3 regions of the Myxacorys chilensis genome follow, and region 1 is predicted to be linked to each of the others. Evidence: predicted binding sites of a transcription regulator. Region 1 holds the regulator's gene; each other region holds the start of a gene.

Region 1 (7,541 bases):
CGAGACAGGTTCTTCGGCTTCACCTCTAAACGGGTGTCTTCCTGTAGGGATGTGAGAACAGCCTGCACTAATTGCCAACGATCGCGGATGGATAGTTGCAGTACCTGTTTTTGTAGTTCTTGTAATGTCATCTGGAGCAGTGCCCAAACTAAGTACTTCTCAATTGTAAAATCTTGTAGCCTAGACAAATCTAAAGGGATAAAAATTATCGTTTACCGCCCGACTACCAAGCAACAATCTTGGATAATTTGATTGTTAAAGTTTTCATCAGTTAGGAATCGTAATTTATCGCAGATTTTGCAAACTTATTAGAGCATAGGGCTTGGGAGAATCCTAGTTCTTCGATGAAAAATATCAAAAAGAATATTGGATGGCCGGAGGAAAGCCACGAGCAAAGGGGCAGAAAACTTCCTCACGCAACGCTTTTAGCGTTCCGCCAAGCGTCAATGAGATCAAGACCAAGTCGCCTGCTGTGAAGAATGGAGCCAGTGCAAAAGCCGCCGTTGAATGACTCGAATGTAAGTCAGGGGGCGATCGCACGTTGGAGCAATGCGATCGCCCCCTGACTGCTGTAACTTATCCAAAGCGAAATCTACCTCTCTAATGCCAGTTATAGATCAGGGCTCCCTCTCTCCAGTCCGCTTTGCGCTAGAATCTGGTCAAAATGATTGACTATTCTCCCCAAAAAGCGTTCAATACGAGTCAATCTTTTGGTGAGGAAATCACAGAGATTTTCTAAAATTCTTAAAATACGGGCAGAAATGTATAAGGAGGCACAAAAACTGCGTTTGCAGTCAGTTTAAGTGTTCTAAAGTCATCAATTGTTTACAAAGGCTTCGCTTACAATGACTCGCCTCAATAGAACAATTTTCTATAGGGGTTTTAATAGAAAAGTTTGCTCACCGGTGAGCCTAATAGTTGCTAAGAGAACGTCTGAGTGACGATAAAGGGAAGAAATGATAGTGACCAAAGAGAGACCGCTTGCATCGTTATTTCGCCAAATCGGTGGAGGGGCATACCCCCCCGTTGTAGAAACATTTGAGCGTGGCAAAACTATTTTCTTTCCGGGTGATCCGGCGGAACGGGTTTACTTCTTGCAGAAAGGAGCCGTCAAGCTCTCGCGCGTGTACGAGGCAGGCGAGGAGATCACCGTGGCCCTGCTGAGAGAGAACAGCGTGTTTGGGGTGCTATCGCTAATTACAGGTCAACGCGCCGATCGTTTCTATCATGCCGTGGCATTTACTCCAGCAGAGTTGCTGTCGGTGCCCATCGAGCAGGTCGAGAAAGCCCTGAAAGACAACCCAGATCTCTCAATGATGCTGCTGAAAGGACTGTCATCTCGCATTCTACAAACCGAGATGATGATCGAAACGTTGGCGCACCGAGATATGGGATCGCGGTTGGTCAGCTTTTTGCTGATTCTCTGCCGCGATTTTGGCGTACCGTCCCAAGAAGGGATCACAATTGATCTCAAACTGTCGCATCAAGCGATCGCAGAAGCAATTGGCTCAACTCGCGTGACCGTCACCCGTCTATTAGGCGATTTGCGGCAAGATAACATGATCTCGATTCACAAGAAAAAGATTACCGTTCACAATCCGGTCACGTTAAGCCAGCAATTTACTTAGACTTTCTCTGCCCTCGCTCCAAATCACACATTTTCTTCGCAGCAGTGATATCCGTTCCGCAGGCATAATAGATGCGGAGTCCTGCTTGTCGAGTGAACTAAGCCGGAGCGTTTTGGAGCATCAATGTCCGACATAGGGCTAATTCTGATTTTGGCAGTTTTGATTTTGGGCGGGCTGATCGCAACCGTTGGCGATCGCATTGGCACCAAAGTTGGAAAGGCGCGTCTGAGCTTGTTTAATCTGCGGCCTAAGCGCACGGCAACTCTCGTGACGATTTTGACCGGAACGTTAATTTCCGCCTCGACATTTGGCATTTTGTTTGCGAGTAGCCGCCAGTTTCGCGATATGCTGCTCGATTTCAACGACTTGCAAAAGAAAGTCCGGGAGCAAAATCGAGCCTTACGGAAAAACTCAGATGATTTGCAAATTACTAATCAGCAGAAGAGTAAGGTCGAGGATGAACTTGAGCGCACCCGCGCCCAGCGGACACAAGCGGAAGGACAACTCAATCGAATTAATGAGTCTCTGAAGCAGTCCCTTGAAAAGCAGAGACAGACCAACGAGCAGCTCAGAACGGCTGAGGCGCAGCGGGATGTGATTCGCGGTCAACTCAATGCCGTATCTGCGCAGGCTGAAAGGCTGCGATCGGAGATTAATCAGTTGCAGAGCGAGCAGAAAACCCTAATTGCTCAGCGCGATGCCGTCAAAGCGCAAATTGCCGAGCGCGATAGTCAAATTGCGGAGCGGACGAGCACGATTCAGAGGCGCGATCGCGAAATCGCCGAGCGCGATCGCGTGATTGCCGAGCGCGAAATTCAACTTCGACAGTTGGCATCTCAGCAAGCGCTCTTAGCCGAAGCGGTGCAGCAGTCTGAGCAAGAAGCCCAACTGATTCGCGGCGGATATTTGGCGATTCTGCGGAGTCAGGTGCTGTCGGCGGGTGTGCTGCGGGTGGTTGATCCAGCCGCTGCCAAAGCCGCAGTCGATCGCTTGCTAAAAGAGGCAAATCGAGCGGCCTGGCAGTTGATCCAACCTGGTTCTACCGGGGAAGAGCAAATCGTTCTAATTAAGACCGCCGAGGTAGAGCGTCTGATTAAAAAGATTAATGATGGTCAAGACTACGTGGTGAGAATTGCGGCAGACGCTAACTATGTCCGGGGCGAACGGCGACCCGTTTCCGTCTTTGCCAGTGCTATTCCCAATCGGGTCGTGTTTTTAGCAGGGGATGTGGTGGCTGCAAAGTCGATTGAACCCTCAAAGCTGACGTCTGAGCAGTTCCAACAAAACATCGAACAACTGCTCGCCTTCTCCAATTTCCGCGCGAAACGGGCAGGCGTAATTAACGATAGCGTTCAGATTGAAAACCTAGAGTCGTTATCGGGCTTTATAGAGCAACTGCGCCAATTTCAGACTCCGGTAGAACTCCGGGCGGTGGCATCCGATGTAACGTACACAGTAGGACCGCTCAAAATAGGATTAGTGGTGATTCAAAACGGTCAAGTGGTACTGAAAACGTCGTAGTCATGGACAGTTGGAAAGCGATGGAGAAGGGACAGACGGTGCTGGATCAACCTGTAATTCTGGGGTTTGATCCGGGGCGGCAGAAGTGTGGGTTGGCGGTGATGGGCGTTGATCGGCGGTTGTATTATCACGAGGTCGTGACGGCAGAAAGTGCGATCGCCACGATCAAATCACTGCGTCAACGGTTTCCGATTTCGCTCTTGATTATGGGGGATCAAACCTCTTCAAAAGCGTGGAAGCAGAAATTAGGAGATGAATTGGGGGAACCGTTGCGGGTGGTCATGGTCGATGAGCGGCATAGTTCTCTGGAGGCGCGCGATCGCTACTGGCAGATGTATCCGCCGACGGGTCTAACACGGCTTGTCCCGGAAGGAATGCGGACGCCACCCCGCAGCATTGATGATATTGTGGCGATTCTATTAATTGAGCGCTATTTACAACGGTTGACGGACTAGCTCTGATCGTCAACTTCGAGTATTGAAATTTAAGCGATGAAATTCGAGTGATTGAATTTAGTCGCTCGATCTCACCTCGTCTATTGATAAATCCAAGGCTTCGGCAATTTGTTCGGGGGTTAATCCTAGCGATCGTAACCTCGGAACCGCCCCTAATCTTGCCTGTTCTGCTCGTTCTGCCCGTTGGTTTGCCTGTTCTGCCCGTTGACGTTCTTGCTGAAGCTGCTGCTCTAACTCCATTGGGCTTAAAAATCGCTGTCCGTTCGGGCGATAGACTTCTAGCTCTGTGCTGGGTTGCCACCCAAACCGAATGCCTAATCGAGGACTCGTCCAATCAGACATCTGCGCGATCGAAACTAGCTGATTGTTTTGGCGCTGCCATCCTTGCAACACACACTCATCGGGATCGTAAATGTAATATTCTTCCACGCCATATTGCTGATAGAAGCGGAACTTAAAGTCGAGCGCTGTTCTACCTTCGCGGGTTCTATTGCTATCTGAAAGCACTTCAAACACGACCTGAAACGGAATGTTATTTTCCTTCCACTGCATGTAAGAGCGCCGATCTCCTTTAGGTCTGCCAAAGACCACCATCACATCGGGTGCTTGTCTAGGCGCTGGCGGCGTTTTGACTTGCACCGGATACCAAAACATATCGGCGGCAATGAAGACATTTGGATCATCTGCAAAAATAATTTCTAAATTTTCTTTGAGGATGACAATCCAACGATACTGTACTGTGTTTTCCGCCATTGGTTCGCCATCGCCGCTTGGGTAAAGCAAGTCTTCATTGAGGTCAAGCGATGTCGTCATCTTAGGTTCCTCGTGGTTGAAGGATATTTGTATTATGGGCAATCCTTCGGAGCTTGGCGAAGCCAATCGTATTGATTACAAATTCATGATCACAGATTTGGGATCATAAATTTGCCCTGTCACAAGTCCGCCCGGATCGTAAACGAATAATCTCCGCCCGGTTCCAATTGATAGTCCTTTGCTTCTAAAAATCGCCCCAACGGTTCTTTAATTAAGGCCCGCCCTAGCGATGGATGAATAACCAACTGTCCGCAGCGAAACAGCCAGCGAAATTGCCATTCATACTGATTAGCGATCACTTCGCCCTCAATTTCGCCCTGTTGCCAGGACTGGCGGAAGATGCGGACATGAGCAGTCGTTTCGGGAAGACGCTTAGACACAATACTTAAATCTAGAAGTGCTTGAATTTAGGTTTTTATTCGACACTACGATTGTTGTAAAGACTCATTGCTTTTTCAACCCCCTGCTTGAGGCTGACTTCGATCGCGCTCACGGTTAAGTCTAAAACGTCTTCGATGATCGGTTTTTCAGATGGGGCAAAGGTGCCGAGGACATGAGAAACAGCGTTGTCACCTGGCGCAGATTTAGGGCTACCAATGCCGATTCGCAACCGGGGAAAGGTCTGCGTGCCGAGGTGAGCGATCGCGGATTTCATGCCGTTTTGCCCGCCTGCTGAACCAGACAATCGTAGCCGCAGTTTGCCAACGGGCAAATCCATGTCGTCGTAAACCACCATCACCGACTCGCTCGGCAATTTATACCAATCGATGACCGCGCGAATTGCCTGTCCCGAATTATTCATATAGGTGGTCGGCTGGAGTAGGCGAATTTTTCCCGTCGGACTCATGCCTTCGCCAAATAAGCCTTGGAACTTCTTATTGTCGGACAGGTTGATTTGCCAGACTTTCGCGAGTTTCGCGATCGCCATAAATCCGACGTTATGTCGGGTCTGCTCATATTTCGCTCCTGGGTTGCCCAGTCCTACAATGAGTTGCGGAATGACTAGCTTAGAGGGCGTATCGTCGCTCATACGTCAGGTCAAACTAGCCTTCTTTCTCGGTGGTATTGGTCACAGCCTCTTCAACCATCTCTTCAACCGTTGCGTCGGCCGGTGAAAGACTAGGTTTCTCAGGAGTTTCTAGAGTCGCCTTCATCGTTTGGGGAGTGGATTTCTCTAATTGATCTGCTTCTCGCTTAAATTCTGACTCAAATTCTTTAGACGCATCCTGAAAGCTGCGAATGGCTTTTCCCATGCTTTTGCCAATTTCTGGTAATTTTTTGGGTCCAAACACCAGCAGGGCGACGACCATGATTAGCACCATTTCTGGTAAGCCGATGCCAAAGACGTTCATGAGAGGAGGCTCCTAGAGAAGAAGGGATGAGGGATGAGGGGTGAGGGATGAAAAGTTGAGACAGATACTAAGACAGATACAAAGTTAAGCCAGATACATTGTAGTAGTTTCGGGATTTGAGTTGACGCACATGAGTAGATCCCATCTTTAGCAGCGCTTGTTTAGTCGCACTGGAGAAGTAGCCCACTTCAAACCTTCACCGTTGATGCTTAAAGAGCCGATGTTGATGTCAAACCTTGTCTACAGTAGCGTATGGCGAATTCAGTTTATGGCGATCCTGGACTTGGTGGAGTGACTCCTCGCATTGGCAATGGCTTCCAGTTCGAGAATCCTTCTAGGTGTGACCAGTATGCTTTGAGGGCAATGACGGTAAAGATGAGAGCCGCTAGACCTAAAATGAGCGCTCCAACGGTTCTGAGCGATCGCGTGGATTTCCAATGCAGCGTTGGAGCCGCAAAAATGCCTCCTAACCCTGTCAAAATGAACGCGACGCCTGTAACAAGAGGCGTTTGAGTTAGTCCTAAGTTGATGATGCGAATGCCAATTAGCGTTGCGGCTAAGCCCGCAAAAAATCCATAGGCGGCAAGCGTAATTAACTCCCAGCCAGCCGCTAACGCCCACGCTGTCCCTACAAACAGAATGCCAAACAGGACAGACGTTTCTCCAAAGGCGATGTTGTAGCTGCCCGGAACTGCCCAAGTAAAAACCATGTGCAAGCCCGTAACCAGCGCGATCGCACCGACCACGCCAAATCCGGGAACCCATCGTTTTTGAATAGGCTCATCTAGTCCTCGATACACATAAGCCGACAGAAGAGAAAGCCCGGCTGCCAAATTGATCAGCATCAATGTGATGTAGTCGATAAACATGGGTGATCTCGTAGAGAACGCTAGGACTTGATGAGTGATTTTAAGGCCCTCATCAATTAAATTAACTCCTGAGCGAATCTTATCAGCCGTTGGCATTTAATTTAAGCGCGAGAGTTCTGCGGTTTGCCAAGCAAGGTCTCCTGCGGCTCACTGCTGCCGTTTCGCGATCGCTTGACGACTTCCGCCGCTAACATCGGCTTATCCTGCGCAACGACTAGCTGAGAGCACTACTCTACTCTGGAGGAATTATCGTTCTACTTACATGCAGCATCAGTCTGTTCGCCGGACGTTGCTGATGATAAAACGACTTTTTGGAATGGCGGGTATTCGCGATAGGCTGATGCGCAGATCCTGTTCGGGCACGTCATACTGTATCGATTGAGTCAAGAACTTCACCGACGCTTTCATCAGTTCTATCGTGATCCATTCACCTGCACAGCGATGCCCCACTTGGTAATCGCCTCCCCCTTGGGGAATGAAATTAAAGGGGCTTCCATCCCAGTGGCGGAACCGTTCTGGCTGAAACTCATCCGGGTTCTCCCACAGCCGCGCATCGTGGTTCGTGCCATACAGGTCTAGAAACACTCTTGTCTTTTTAGGGAAGTGGTAGCCATTCCAGTCGAAGTCCTGTCGCACACGGGCAGCGATCAGCGGGAAGAAGGGATAGAACCGACGAACCTCTTGCACGAATCGCTCAACATCCTTGTCGTCGCCCTGCTGAAGTGTCTGCCGACAGTCTGGATGGTCGTGCAGCGCTAGTGCCGAGAAAATCACAAACTGCGCGATCGCAACGGTAGGTCGCAGCAGATTAATCAGTTCTATGGCGGCTGTCCGTTTATCTAGCAGTTCTTCGTTGAGGTCTCTGTGCCACGCGATCGCGTGAACCGGGCTCCCTTCAGCGAC
Region 2 (7,541 bases), on a different contig from region 1:
CCGTTGACCTTAACCCAAGCTAACCAGGAACAGAAGCAGACCCAGCCCCCGCCTCGCTATAGCGAACCAAAATTGGTGCAAGGTATGGAGCGGCAGGGAATTGGACGACCCAGTACCTATGCCCCCACAATTCAGACGCTAAAGGAGCGGCAGTATGTGGACGTGCTCAAAGGTGCATTGCAACCCACGGCTTTGGGACGGGAGGTGGATCGCTTCCTCGCCCATGCCCTGCCGGAGTTGCTGCAAACCGAATTTACAGCTCAAATGGAACGCTCTCTCGACGCGATCGCTGAAGGCAAACAAGATTGGCAACAGTATCTTACCGATTGGAACGAAACCTACTTTGAACCCGCTTTACTCAAAGCACAACGCGTGATTCCCCAACATCTAAGCACGACGCCCGCTCCTCGCCCCGAAAAGCAGCTGCAAAAATCGAAAACCCGCTGTCCGAAGTGTCAAAAATCGCTTGCCAAAATTCCGAGTGCAAAAGTCAAAAAGAAATACTTCCTCAAGTGCGTCGAGGGGTGTGATAATGTCGTGCTGTTTTGGTCGGAGTACACGAAACAGTGGGAAGCACCGCAAGCAAAATCGACCTCAAGCGAACAGCCTAAGCCCAAGCGAACTGAGGCTCCTTGCCCCGTCTGTCAGCAGCCGCTCGAGCAGTATGCCTATCAAAAAGACGGTCAACCGAAAGTGCTGTTGCGCTGCTCAAATCCAAATGCACATCGCGACAACAAACACAAAGACGTAGTCTATTTTCAGACCACGACAGGGTGGTGGAGTCCCAAGCTGGGGGAGCTAGACGTTGCCGCATTGCATAACTCCTAGGGTCACAGTCGGCGCTGCAACGATTTCTATCTGCAATTGGACCGATTCGAGGACACTTTCAGCCTAAGCAAAATCAACTGACTGCACAACGCTACCGAGAAAATCTGCGCCAACGAGTTGAGAATTGGCGAGATGTTGTTGGGCTGAAACTGCATAGACTGAGCAATCCTGATTGCTCAAAATCGTCGTGCCGGTTTTTGAATTATCTCGTTAAGTTGACTGCGAAGATAGAAGCGTATTCCTTCGATCGTGCATGCCACTCCAGCTGGATAGGCTCTATCAGTGTGCTACCCAAATGCGAAATCAGGATGAAACGGACTATTGGTTATACCAAGCTTTGCGCCACTGCTCCATCTGATCGATTTCGGTTTGTTGTGAAGAAACGATTGCTTTAGCCAGTTGCTGAACTTCAGGACGCTTTGATTTTTGTTGCGCTTCTTTTGCCATTGCGATCGCGCTTTCATGATGCGGAATCATCGCGTTGATAAAGCGTAGATCGAATTGACCATCGGCTGTTCCCAGATCCATATTCATCATCATGTCGTTCATTTGGTCTTGCGACATTGGCATCATGCTTTTCGTCCCGCTATTCCATGCCATCGGAGTGCTAGCTGCATTCGCATACCACGCCTTGCGCCATTGCTGCATTTGAGCAATCTCTTTGTCTTGATCAGCAATAATAGATTGAGCCAGTTTCTTGATTTCAGGTCGCTTCGATTTCTGTAGCGCCTCTTGCGCCATTTTCACGGCTCCTTGATGATGCGGAATCATGGCATCCATAAAGCGCAGATCAAAGCTTTGATCTGCTGGACCTAAATCCATGTCCATCATGCTACCGTGCTGCATGTTGCCGTGATCCATTCCTGGCGTTCCTGCCATTGGTGAACCCATTGGTGAACCTGTTGCAGTAGGGCTTTGATTAGAGGTTGAATTTTGAGCATTCGAGCAAGCTGTTAGCCCACCAGCAGCAACGACTGCACCAAGCGAGAGTCCAAGTAAACCCGTTTTGAACAGTGAGCGGTTCATACTTAACTTACCAATTTCGTTTACACTTTTATTCTGAACTGTCTAGTTGGCTGGAGAGTCAAGGGCAGAAAGTATATTTCGGATCGATTCCTTAAATGTAGGGTCAACTGTCCAGTGATTCAAGGCAGCACAAAAAGATGAAAGCTGGATGAAACTGCTCTCTATCGATAGCACTGAACTTCTTTAAAAGTTTTGTACCTCAATCGTTAGATGCGATCGCATTAGCAACTTCCTATCGTAAAAGCCAAGAACTGCGCTTCAGCCTTTGTGCTTCAGTTCCCTTGTTGTTTCCTTTAGGAGTTAAGTTATGACAGCGACCCAATCTCATCAATCTCAGCTTCAATCTTGCATCGAAGCCTGTCTCGATTGCCTGCGCGAGTGCGAAAACTGCGCCACTGCTTGCCTTGATAGTGACATGGTGCAGATGATGGCTCAGTGCATTAAGACCTGTCGTGACTGTGCAGATACCTGCGATATCTGCGCTCGATTCATGGCTCGGAACTCTGATCTTCATGCTCAATTATGTAGCGTTTGTGCAGAAGCGTGCGATCGCTGTGCGGCTGAGTGTGCAAAACATGACCATGACCACTGCAAGCGGTGTGCAGAAGCGTGTCGTCGCTGTGCCGAATCCTGCCGCCAAATGGCTGCGGCAATGGTTTAACCGAGCAACGCGGTTCTGTACGGTTGAGGATGTCCTTGTGCTTGAGGGACATCCTCTTCTCGTTGTTTAGGAGAGTTTTCAGTTTAGGAGGGTTTTCAGTACGATCGCTTGACACTCCAGCCGACTAGATGGTTCAGAATAATCAATAACAAAGCTCTCGCTTCAAGGAAGCTCGAATGATGACGTTACACTTTACCGTTCCGAACATGGCTTGTTCTGCTTGCAGTGACACGATTACTCACGCAATCAAAGCGGTTGATCCCAGCGCAAAAGTAAATGCTGATCTAAAAACGAAGCTGGTTGATGTTGAAACGCAAGCTTCAGAAACCAGCGTTAAGCAAGCTGTAAGTGAGGCTGGATATACTGTTGCTTAGTTCAATCTGTTTTTGATTACGCGATCGCGGTGATGATATGCCGCCCGCGTCACTCTAAATTCGATGCTTGAGGAGTGCGATCGCCTTCGATCGTACTCCGCCTTAATCTCACTCTTAATCTCACAGTAATAACCGCGATAATAGAATTAATTCATTGAGGCTAGATCAATGGTTGCCACCCAGCCACCAAAAATAGCGACTACAGAACCTTCTACAGAAGAACAGTCTTTGTTCTCGTTAGAAGATTTCATGCTTCATCCTCCAAATCACATGGAGTGGATTGATGGAGAATTAGTGGAGACAACCGGAATGACCGTTCGACATGGCACTTTACAATCTAGGCTCTCTCGATTTTGGGGCAATCACGTAGATTCTCAGAAATTAGGAGGAGAGGTCGTTACTGAAACAGCCTGTCGTACTCTCAATCAAGGTCGTCGTCCTGATGTTGCCTATATGTCACCAGAACTTGTAGCTCAGTATGGACAAGCAGCAGGCTTGCCGCGTAGCTTCCCACTCATCGCAGAAATCGCTTCGCCAGATGACAGTGCAGAAGGTTTGTTTGCGAAAGCGATTGAATATCTAGAATCGGGTTGCCAAGAAGTATGGCTCGTATTTCCAGAGGCAAGAATTGTTCTGGCAAAAACAGCGGAGACGGCTTGGCAACTGTTCAATCCTGGGGATGCGATCGCAACTCAAACAACGCTTCAAGGATTTAGTATTCCACTCGATGAACTACTAGCGTGAATGCTAACAGCTGCGCAATCGTGTCAAAGCAACTACAGCTTCATCAACAGCACTACGAACTGTCGAGGCAGAATAGCCAGAATTAACAAGAATACTAAATACTAACGGCGAATAGCTGCGCGGTGTAACATAACCTGAAAGCGAAACAACACCAGAAATAGTTCCCGTTTTAGCAGCAACAATACCTCGAGCAGACGTATTGCGAAACCGATCTGAGAGCGTTCCACTGACGCCTGCAACAGGCAGAGATCGCCGATAAATTTGAGCTTCTGGCAACAGCGCGATCGCTTGCAAAGTTTGCACAAACGCTTCAGAACTCGCTCGATTACGACTGGCTAATCCTGACCCGTCTACCATGCTGTAGCGATTTGGGTTCACTCCCATCTCAGTCAGAATCGATTTCACAGCAGCAACACCGCTCGTGTTGGTATTGAGACTGGTTGGATCTTGTAGCCGACCCAGCGTTTTGAGCAGCGTTTCAGCGTAGACATTGTTGCTCTCTTGATTCGTTTCAAAAATCAAGCTCGATAGCGGTGGCGAGGTGACAGACGCGAGCGCTACTTCACCTGCTGGGGCAGGCGTGCGCTTCACGAGGGTTGAAGCCGTTACTTTAATGCCAGTTTTGGTCAACACGTTGCGGAATGCACCAACAAAATAGTTTCCAGCATTCGGAACTGCACCAGTGTAGATATTATTTTCATTCAACATCAGACTGTTGATCGGAGCCGCATAACCCTGCCCGCGATCGCCTTCGTTCCAGAATGGATTAAACGGTTCTCCCTGAAAAACCGTGTCGTCACCAATTAAGAGATTAGTTTGACGAATGCCACGTTGACGCAACTGTTGAGCAAGCGAATTTAGTTGAGTGGTGCTAAGGCTCGGATCTCCTTGTCCAATCACTCTTAGGGTAGCTAACTCTGCACCTGAGCTATTGCCGTAGACAGGCGTGGTGATGCGATACCCAGCACCGAGTTTCTTGAGCGCGGCAGCAGTCGTAAAAATTTTGTTATTAGAAGCGGGGACTAACTGCGTAGCCGCATTTCGCTCATAGACATTGCGCCGAATGCCAACTGCGCCTTGAGTCTGCACCAGCATACTCAACTTTGCGCTAGGAATGCGGGCAAGGGCACGATTGACGGCTCCTCCAAGCTGCGCTGGGCAAAGCGTACCCGCCGCAGCTTGAGCACGCACTGGACTAGGAACCATTAGACTCGTCGCGGCGAGCGTGGAAATGAATGCAGGACGAAACAGACGGGTAGGGTTCATACGATCGCACATCGCCTCTATCAAATACAACGCCTTTGACTGAAGACAGGCCAATTTTGTTGCAAATCTGATATTACGCGATCAAAGCAATTTTAGAACCCTAACATCCTCAGCATTTAGCGACTCATCTCTAGCATTCGTTGCATCGGGCGGAGAGCCGCTAACCGAGTTGATTCGGGTAGCGTGATTTCCGGCTCTCGGTTTTTCATCGCTAGATACAGTTTCTCCAGCGTATTGAGCCGCATGTGAGGACATTCATTACAGGCACAATTGTTGAGCGGCGGTGCAGGAATAAACTGCTTGTCAGGTGCGGCTTTCTCCATTTGGTGAATAATGCCCGGTTCCGTCACCACAATGAATGACTGACTCGCGCTTTGCTGGCAACATTTCAGTAGTGCAGTTGTAGAGCCAATATAGTCAGCATGCCGCAAGACACTCTCTTCACATTCTGGATGAGCGATCACCTCAGCGTTGGGATACTGAATTTTAAGCTGCACCATCTTCTTTTCGGAGAAAGTTTCATGCACCATACAGCTTCCCTGCCACAGCACCATGTCTCGCCCCGTTTGCTCCATGACGTATCTGCCAAGGTTGCGATCGGGCGCAAAAATAATCGGCTGATCTTCAGGAATTTGATTCACAATCTTCACGGCGTTAGCGCTGGTGCAAATGATGTCACTCATCGCTTTGATATCAGCGGTGCAATTTATGTAAGAAATTACCAAATGATCAGGGTGTTTTTCCTTGAATTTAGCAAATTCAGCGGGCGGACAACTGTCGGCAAGAGAACAGCCTGCTTCTAGATCGGGCAGCAGCACTAATTTGTTAGGATTGAGAATCTTGGCAGTTTCTGCCATGAAGTGGACGCCTGCAAACACAATGACATCTGCATCCGTTTGGGCAGCTTGTTGCGAGAGCCCTAGCGAATCTCCCAGAAAATCGGCTACATCCTGAATGTCAGGATCTTGATAGTAGTGCGCCAGGATCACTGCGTTGAGATCGCGTTTCAGATCGGCGATCGCGCCAAACAAATCTTTCGGCAGTGGCGGTTTGGACGGAGCAAAAGGTGCTGTAAACACAAGATTACCTGAGCGTTGGAATACCGCTAATTATAGTTCAAATTACCAAAATTAGAAAGATGATTTTATCTGAATCTACCAACTTGAATAATCCATTAGCGCGATCGCGCTGAGGACTCTTAATTCTCCCCCAAGAGATTCTAGCTTTTCGGTTTTTACGACTCAGGATTTGAGTCCTTGATCTGACATACTCGTAGAATGGATCTAATGGGCAATACCTTGCCCTCCTCGTCTTCTGCAACAGAACCTATTGCCACAGAACTTATGTTTGACGCTCTCGCCGATCGCTTAGAAAACGCCTGGAAAAAAGTTCGCGGTCAAGACAAAATCTCTGAATCTAACGTCAAAGAGGCTCTGCGGGAAGTCCGACGAGCGCTGTTAGAAGCAGACGCCAACCTACAAGTCGTCAAAGAATTTGTCGCAGAAGTCGAACAAAAGGCACTGGGAGCAGAAGTCATTTCTGGCGTTCGCCCCGATCAGCAGTTTATCGAAATCATTCACAACGAACTCGTTTCCGTTATGGGGGATGCCAATGTTCCCCTGGCTCATGCTGAAACTGCCCCGACGATCGTTCTCATGGCAGGCTTGCAGGGAACAGGTAAAACGACAGCCACCGCAAAGTTAGCCCTCCATCTTCGTAAAGAAGAACGCAGCGTCATGATGGTCGCAACGGATGTGTATCGTCCAGCCGCGATCGATCAGCTCATCACGCTCGGTAAGCAAATCAATATTCCTGTCTTTGAGATGGGCAAAGATGCTGATCCGGTCGAAATTGCTCGCCAAGGCGTAGAACACGCCAAAGCAGAAGGCGTTGATACGGTCATCATCGACACCGCAGGTCGCCTGCAAATCGACGAATCGATGATGGGAGAACTGAAGCGGATTAAAGACACGATCCGACCGCACGAAGTTCTGCTGGTCGTAGACGCGATGACCGGACAAGAAGCCGCCAACTTGACTCGCACCTTCCATGAGCAAATTGGTGTCACGGGTGCAATTCTTACCAAAATGGACGGGGATACTCGTGGGGGCGCAGCGCTCTCCGTCCGGCGGATCTCAGGTCAACCGATCAAATTCATCGGCGTGGGTGAGAAGGTCGATGCCTTGCAGCCGTTTTACCCCGATCGCATGGCATCCCGCATTTTGGGCATGGGCGATGTGCTAACGCTCGTCGAGAAAGCCCGTGAAGAAATTGATTTAGCCGATGCTGAGAAGATGCAGGAGAAAATCCTGTCGGCAAAATTTGATTTCACAGACTTTATTAAACAAACCCGCTTGCTCAAAAATATGGGGTCGCTCGGCGGCGTTCTCAAGCTGATTCCAGGCATGGGCAAGATGGTCAATGAAGAACAGTTGCAAAAAGGGGAAGAGCAACTGAAAAAAGCAGAAGCGATGATCGGCTCAATGACCGTTGCTGAGCGTCGTGACCCAGACTTGCTGTCCAACTCTCCCTCCCGTCGTCGCCGCATTGCCAGAGGTTCTGGACATTCTGACAAAGAAGTTACTGAGTTAATTAGCAACTTCCAGAAGATGCGATCGATGATGCAGCAAATGGGATCGGGT
Region 3 (7,541 bases), on a different contig from region 1:
CTACTGGGCGATACGAATCGATTAAGAATTTTGTCTATGCTGGCGGTTCAGGAGTTATGCGTTTGTGACCTTGCAGCGGCAGTAGAGATGAGCGAGTCAGCCGTTTCGCACCAGCTTCGAGCGTTGCGGGCAATGCGTTTAGTGGGATATCGCAAGCAAGGGCGCAATGTTTTCTATTCCCTCAAGGATCATCATGTGTTCAATCTGTATCGCGAGGTGGCTGAACACTTAGATGAAGAGGATTAAATAGGAAAAAGGGAAAGGGCAGATCCTGAGAGTGCAGTTTTCCTTTTTCCTTTGCCTTTGCTTATTCTTCTCCCCCTTGGAGCTTGAGTAGCAAGAAGCCCAGGGACAACCCGACAAGGATGAGGCTAAACGCTAAGAAGGCAGTATTAAAAATCTCTCCAGCCATGATGTGATTTCTCCAGATAAGGAATATTAGTCGGTTGTGCGCTAGGCGACCTGACTTAAATAAACAGGCGTCATTCCTGAGATAGGATTTCCTGCATAACGTATTCTAGAGCAGTTCCAAGGCTGGTTTTTACGATTTTGTAAATTTGATGATCAACCGTTCTCGTTTAATTATTACGCTTGGGGATCCTGCAGGAATTGGAGCAGAAGTCGTTTTGAAAGCGCTTGCAGATCCAATCGTGATCGCAGGGGCAGACATTACGATCTCTGGGAGTTCTGCCTATCTACAAGACGCCTACGATCGCTTGAAGCCAGTTTGTAGGGGTGCTTTAGCAGATCCCCATCAGTTCAATATTTTAGAAACAGGGATACCCAGTCCAGTCACAGTTGGCGTTGAGACTGCTGCTAGTGGTGATGCAAGTTTCCGGTGGTTGGACAACGCGATCGCGCATACCTTGAACGGAGAGTTTGATAGTTTAGTAACTGCTCCTATTGCAAAATCGGCTTGGAAAGCCGCAGGACATATTTATCCTGGACAGACTGAACTTCTAGCGGAGCGAGCTGGCGTCAGTCGCTTTGGAATGCTATTCGTCGCTCGATCTCCTCATACAGAATGGACGTTGCGGACGTTATTAGCCACAACTCATGTCCCGCTCTGTCAAGTATCGGAGACCCTAACACCAGAACTCCTCACGCTTAAATTAGATCTGCTTTTAGAGTGTTTGCAGCGCGACTTTGGCATCGCTCAACCTCGGATTGCGATCGCAGGTCTCAATCCTCATAGTGGTGAACAAGGACAACTGGGGCACGAAGAAGTCGAGTGGATGAGTGCTTGGCTCGACGCGATGCGGCTTCAGTTTCCTCAAGCCACACTAGAGGGTCTTCTACCACCTGATACCCTTTGGGTAAAGCCGGGCCAAGCTTGGTTTGGCACAGGAGCAGGGAACGCCCATGATGGGTATTTGGCGCTTTATCATGATCAAGGCTTAATTCCGGTCAAGCTGATGGCGTTCGATCGCGCGGTTAACACCTCGATTGGGTTGCCTTTTATTCGGACCTCTCCTGACCACGGAACTGCCTTTGATATTGCAGGTAAAGGGATTGCTGATGCGACCAGCATGAAAGCCGCTATTCAGCTTGCTGTTGAGCTAGCGCAGCGAAAGCAGAATGCTTCACAAGCGTAATTCCACTGGAGTTATGACCCGCCGATTGCCATTCTGCGCAGTGTTGCTCAGGGCAACATCATGATTGATTAAGTAGGTTTTTTGCGCTACCTCCGAAGGGAGAGGTTGTGTCAAAGTCTCCTGACTTCACACCTAAGGCTGAATTGATTTTTTAGGTTGATTAGCTAACAATATAGGGAAGATTTGGTATATCTCACTACCAAAATACAGCCCACGTTAAAGTTTTGCCTCAAAACTGAAATCAAGCCGATTTCTGCCAAGTTTTTCTGGTTCGACTGTCATTATATTCAGATCCAGAGTTTTAACTTCCTATTTCACACCGCAATTTCTGATATTTGATACAAGAAGGTGCCATATGCTTCAAGCTGCACAATATTCGCTTAGCTTAATTCAGGACGAAGTGCGTCAATTGGTTGATCAAGGAACTGTCAGCCGGTATCAACCCATCTACACACTCTGCAAGCACATTCCTGCCCGCGAATGGGTTCATTTTGAGGCAGAACTAGAGCATCATGGGTTTCTCCTGCGCGATCGCATCGGAGACTTGATGGGCCATGAGTCTTGGGAAAACGACTAATTCCCTCTACACATCTTTCATACAACGAAGTCTGAACATAAGAAGGTCTGAGGTTTACGGCATCGCCAATCTCAGACCTCTTTGATGCTAGGCAATTCCAGTAAAAACTTTTTCTGCTGGCCCAGTCATGTAGATCCGGTTATCTGTTGCCCACTCGATTGCTAAAGATCCGCCGGGAAGCTCAACGGTAGCTCTGCGATCGCACTTTTCGTTCAAGACTCCTGCTACGAGGGACGCACAGGCTCCTGTTCCACAGGCCAAGGTGATACCTGCTCCGCGTTCCCAGACGCGCATTTTGAGATAGTCCGATCGCACCACTTGAATGAATTCAGTATTGATGCGTTGTGGAAAGACAGCGTGATTTTCAAACTGAGGACCAAGTTGCTCAAGCGCAATTTCAGCTACGTCTTCAACGAACGTGATGCAGTGAGGATTTCCCATACTGACGCAGGTCACGTTCCACGTTTTGCCAGCGACCTCTAGCGGTTGATTCACGATTTTCTGATCGGCAGCCGCCAATGTTGTCGGAATTTCTCTTGCTAACAGTCGAGGCTCTCCCATATTGACTGTGACTTGACCATTCTCCTCTAATTTCGGCGTCATCATACCTGCCAAGGTATGAATCTGATATTGCGCTTTAGATGCGCCCGCTTCGGCAGTTTCTAGGTCTGCTAAGAACCGTCCCAAGCAGCGAATTCCATTGCCGCACATTTCGGGTTCGGAACCGTCGGAGTTGAAAATCCGCATGGTGTAGTCGGCTCCGTCTTGCCCTGGCAAGGCGAAAATTACCCCGTCTGCGCCGATCCCAAAGTGGCGATCGCACATCTTTATCGCTTGTTCTGGCGTTAGAAGTGGGTCTACTGAAGCTCGATTGTCGATCAAAATAAAGTCGTTGCCGATCCCGTGGTACTTTGTGAATTCGATAGTCATGGGCTTTTAGAAACGTAGATTGGTTAAATGTGCAGAGTTGTGACGATTGAGGCACTCTATAAACGTTAGAGCGGTAGATGAAGGAATTTAATTATGGCGTTAGAACTAGATACTGGATTGCCAAGCACTCGTCAAATTCAAACCATAATTCGTGAAGAAACAGAAGTTGAGATGAAACTTGCGACGGGGGATGTGCTGACAGGTAAAGTGCGTTGGCAAGACACTCACTGTATTTGTTTGCTTGATCCCCACGATCAGCCGACAATTATTTGGCGGCAAGCGATTGCATTCATTAAACCGAAATTGTAGTAGACCAAAACTGTAGGCAAGTTGTATCGGCTATTGGGTCAACGCTGCGATCAGGTGGAATTCGTAGAGATGCACCGTCGTACATCTCTACCCTTGGCTTTTGCTCCAATCTAGCGATTACTTGCTAAACGCCCGCTATTAGGATGGCTCTGTCAAATCGTCTGCGATCGCGTATTCTGCCCCATTTAAGCTGACGGTTGAAAGTGGAACTTGACCGTCAGGAAATAATGGCTGGGCGGTAGTTCCATCGGGGTTGGGCGTTGCGCTAATGGCTTGATTCGCTTGAATGAGAGAGTGAAACCCTCCGCAGAGTAACAGTCGATCGCCAACCTGAATATCGACTTGATTGTCAGGAAACCGCAAGAACTTGCCTTCACGCCGCACGGCTTGTACTCGGATGCCGTACTGATCTAATACATCGAGATCCGCCAGGGTTTTGCCAGCAATTGGACTTTCTGATGGAACTTCTAACCATTGGCACGACGCATTAAAGGCAGGAACTGCCGCTTCTCCTTTCGCCAATTCAGCAAAGGTCGCAATTTCGTCGGGTTCTCCAACCAGCAGTAAGCGATCGCCCTGTTCTAAGGTGGTTTGAGGATCGGGATAATCAATTTCTCCTCCACCCGCCCGCCGAATTGCCATCAACGCTACCCCAGTTAGCCGCCGCATATCTGCTTCTTCTAACGTCATTCCGGTCAAAGGCGAGAGGTCAGGCAGGCTGTACCATCGGCTGTTCATCTCTTTAGTCGCCGCTTCCAAATCTCGGGAGATTTCTGAGGAAGGACGTTCGGGACGAAGTTCAAGGTAGTGAGAATTCCGGATTTGCTGAACCTCTCGCTGAACGGCTGCTGGAGTCAGTCCAACGCCATTCAACAGATGGGCTGACAGTTCTAAGCTCGCTTCAAATTCGGGTTGAACAACTTCTTTTGCCCCCAACTGATAGAGCAATTCAATATCTTTGTCTCGGATTGCCCGGACCACAACATCTAACTCGGGCGAAATTTCGAGCGATCGCTTGAGACAAAGACGAGTACTCATCGCATCGGGAAGCGAGATCGCCATGCCTTGCGCATGAGCAACCCCTGCTTTTTCGAGAACATGCAGACTCACAGCGTTGCCGTAAATATAGGGCAGTCCTGCCTCGCGAACTTTCTGAATACGACTTTCAGATTGATCAATCACCAAGACTGGATAATTGCGATCTTGCAAGAGACGAACAATATTACGTCCAATACGACCATAACCACAAACGACAACGTGATTCTGAGTCGGCAGATCATCCGAGATAGCCAGGGGAAGATCGGACTGATCTAAATACCTCGCCAGCCAAGGAATCGATTCTGCCCAGGTAAAAAGCGTCGGGATCAGTCGCAACACAAACGGCGTCAGAACCAACGTTACAGCGGTTGTGCCTAAAATCAACAAATAAACGTGACGAGAGACTAATCCCAGCGATCGCCCCTCACTTGCCAATACAAAGGAGAACTCTCCGATTTGGGCGAGACCCAATCCAGTCAGCAAGGCTGTCTTGAGCGGATAGCGAAATCCTCGAACAATGGGCGTCACGATCAAGAACTTACCGACAAAGACTAGCGCGACTAAGCCTAAAATGAGTTCTAAATTGCTCCAAAGAAACACGGGATCGATCAGCATACCGATCGCGGCAAAAAATAGCGCCGCGAAAATATCGCGCAACGGCTCAACATAAGCCAGCGTTTGATCGGCGTACTCTACCTCCGAAATCATCAAGCCTGCGACAAACGCTCCCATTTCGATCGACAGACCTAAATGTTCAGTTAGCAGCGCAATGCCAAAACAAATGGCAACGACCCCCAATAGAAATAATTCTCGACTTTCGGTTTTAGCTAATAGTTTTAATAACGGCGGAATGATCCAGATTCCTGCTGCGATCGCACCCAAAGCGAATAATCCAGTTTGTAGCAGTGCCCACCCTACGGCTAATCCGATGTCTTGAACAGGCTTATCGAGGGCAGGCAGCACCGCCAGCATTAAACCCAGTGCCAGATCTTGAACCACCAGCATCCCTAACATGACCTGTCCATGAGGTGTGCCGGTCTCGTTGCGCTCCATCAAGCACTTCAACACGACTGCCGTTGACGATAGCGATAGAATCGCCCCAAGAAACACCCCTTGCGGCGGCGACGTTACCCATCCCATGCCTAATGAAACAAGGGTCGTTATTACAATAGTTAAGGTAATCTGTAAGCCTCCTCCACCAAGGCTGATCCCCTTCACCTTCTTCAATTCTGAGAATGAAAACTCGACTCCCAGCGCAAATAGTAGAAAAGCGACGCCAAACTGCGCCAACGTCTCGACCTGAATAATTTCTTTGATTAACCCTAGTCCGGTCGGACCGACCACAACTCCTGCTAGCAGATATCCAAGCAAAACGGGTTGCTTTAATAGTGCTGCTAGCAGTCCGCCTCCTGCTGCTGCCGCCAGAACCAAGACGAGATCAACAATTAGCCTGAAGTCTTCTTGCACAGCTTTATTAGAAAATTATTACAGTCTATAAACTTCAGAATACTAAGTTTTCCTGAGAATCGGTCAAGTCCAAACGGCGATTTACAGAGCAATCGTAGATTAATTCTTTAACGAATCTTGCTTTTTCCTAAACGGGTGAAGACAAGACGGGTTGTATATGATACAAGTCTTAGCTCAAGGAGTTTCTGTAAATCGCTTACTCTATATAACTTTGTCAACCATTACGTTGACCGAGATTTAACTGATCGTGTTGTCCGACACCGAAACTAGGGCAAAATGATTCGGGGGTTATCTGTACAAACTGCTGCTTTGGAGTTTAGGGAAGCGCTATGAGCATTGAGAAAATTGTTGAACAAGCCCTACAAGATGGCTATTTGACACCAGCAATGGAAGCGGAGGTCGGACGGATTTGCGATACTGCCTCGGAACTGTCGATTGAGGAATACATGGCGCTGGATCGCCTGATGGGATCGCTACTAACAGGCGAAGTTGTCGCAGTTCCTCGCAAGCAGTTTATTAACGTAATGGAAGAATTAGTATTAACGGAAGCGATCGCGCGGGTGGCAGAGATCGAGGCCACGAGCGATCGCACCTTAGATCTAGGCGATATTGCGGCTTATGCTCTAAACCGTTTGCTACCGCTCTATGCCACCACGGAGGAGGGCGCTAGTTATCAGCGACAAAGAGCCAAAGAAGAACTGCAAGGGCTCATCGCTCAGCAAGTGGGAGAAGCGATCGCCCGTAATCTAGATCGCCCTGACTTCTTTCCTGAACGGCAAGCGTTCGGCAAAAACTCTAAAGACGAAATTCTCACTCAGGTTAATGCCTTACTGCAAGCCTATGCCCCTACCTTTGAGCCAGAACCCAAGTAACCCTAAGCGATCAAACTATTACAGTATTCAAGCAAATTGAAGATTTTAGTTTGAGGACACCCGTGATCTGCAAGGATAGCGGGTGTTTTTATGGGCGAACACTCACTGGAGTTCCCAACTCTATTTGTTTTGCAAGCGCTTCAATATCAGCATTTTTCATGCGAAGACAGCCATGCGAAACAGCTTCTCCAAGTAGCGATTCATCGGGCGTGCCGTGAAACCCGATCAGCAGCTTACCGTGATTGTAGAAACCGAGCCACCATTTTCCCAAAGGATTGCGATCGCCTGGTGGAATTACTTCTCCTGTAATGGGATGTTGCCAAACGGGATTTTGATATTTCTGGAAGACTGTGAATGATCCGAGTGGCGTTTCCCAGCCTTCTTTGCCAATTGCGACTGGAAAGCTTTTCTTGACTGCTTTGCCTTGATAAACGTAGACCCTGCGATCGCTTAAATCCACGACCAAGTTAAATGTCGATACTGGTAATAACACGGCCACAGGTTTCGGTCGAGAGTCAGCCAAAACCGAGGGCCACGTCAGAGTTGCTAAACCCACTTTATGTCGTTGAGCGCCAAGCAGCAAGAGTCCTGACCCAATGCAGAGCAGCATAAGATGATGTGCGATAGGAGACGTTTGAAGCTTAGTAGCCATGATGTGATCGCAAAATTTCCTTACGGCAAATGCTTCGGTGTTCCCAATTTAGCCTTTGGAAGACCATTAAATAAACCTAAAATATCTGGTTTCTCCCGGAA

What was found. The regulator NtcA, encoded in region 1, controls nitrogen genes in cyanobacteria. The targets are predictions, from matches to a motif close to TTTGTANNNNNNNNTACAAA.
Region 2: a site for NtcA is predicted at 6,041-6,060, ahead of nadA (quinolinate synthase NadA). Genes of this name have one in related genera too.
Region 3: a site for NtcA is predicted at 1,779-1,798, ahead of AC5JLB_RS28485 (DUF4327 family protein). Genes of this name have one in related genera too.

Annotation. Positions count from the first base shown of each region.
Region 1 covers NZ_JCACKG010000149.1:79,389-86,929, reverse strand. Annotated here, with positions in the region: gene AC5JLB_RS11150 (hypothetical protein) at 1-131, opposite strand, end outside; gene AC5JLB_RS11145 (hypothetical protein) at 453-584, opposite strand; gene ntcA (global nitrogen regulator NtcA) at 957-1,628, shown strand; gene AC5JLB_RS11135 (DUF3084 domain-containing protein) at 1,752-3,149, shown strand; gene AC5JLB_RS11130 (pre-16S rRNA-processing nuclease YqgF) at 3,152-3,604, shown strand; gene AC5JLB_RS11125 (Uma2 family endonuclease) at 3,662-4,417, opposite strand; gene AC5JLB_RS11120 (DUF3146 family protein) at 4,537-4,797, opposite strand; gene pth (aminoacyl-tRNA hydrolase) at 4,833-5,447, opposite strand; gene AC5JLB_RS11110 (TatA/E family twin arginine-targeting protein translocase) at 5,461-5,769, opposite strand; gene AC5JLB_RS11105 (DUF981 family protein) at 6,036-6,638, opposite strand; gene cypC (CYP152 family fatty-acid peroxygenase CypC) at 6,909-7,541, opposite strand, start outside.
Region 2 covers NZ_JCACKG010000186.1:23,915-31,455, forward strand. Annotated here, with positions in the region: gene topA (type I DNA topoisomerase) at 1-828, shown strand, start outside; gene AC5JLB_RS16115 (DUF305 domain-containing protein) at 1,147-1,854, opposite strand; gene AC5JLB_RS16120 (four-helix bundle copper-binding protein) at 2,162-2,515, shown strand; gene AC5JLB_RS16125 (heavy-metal-associated domain-containing protein) at 2,692-2,889, shown strand; gene AC5JLB_RS16130 (Uma2 family endonuclease) at 3,058-3,633, shown strand; gene dacB (D-alanyl-D-alanine carboxypeptidase/D-alanyl-D-alanine endopeptidase) at 3,637-4,899, opposite strand; gene nadA (quinolinate synthase NadA) at 5,016-5,978, opposite strand; gene ffh (signal recognition particle protein) at 6,243-7,541, shown strand, end outside.
Region 3 covers NZ_JCACKG010000281.1:8,294-15,834, forward strand. Annotated here, with positions in the region: gene AC5JLB_RS28470 (ArsR/SmtB family transcription factor) at 1-246, shown strand, start outside; gene petM (cytochrome b6-f complex subunit PetM) at 308-412, opposite strand; gene pdxA (4-hydroxythreonine-4-phosphate dehydrogenase PdxA) at 561-1,595, shown strand; gene AC5JLB_RS28485 (DUF4327 family protein) at 1,951-2,172, shown strand; gene dapF (diaminopimelate epimerase) at 2,260-3,102, opposite strand; gene AC5JLB_RS28495 (Hfq-related RNA-binding protein) at 3,196-3,411, shown strand; gene AC5JLB_RS28500 (monovalent cation:proton antiporter family protein) at 3,550-5,916, opposite strand; gene AC5JLB_RS28505 (late competence development ComFB family protein) at 6,246-6,788, shown strand; gene AC5JLB_RS28510 (L,D-transpeptidase) at 6,877-7,440, opposite strand.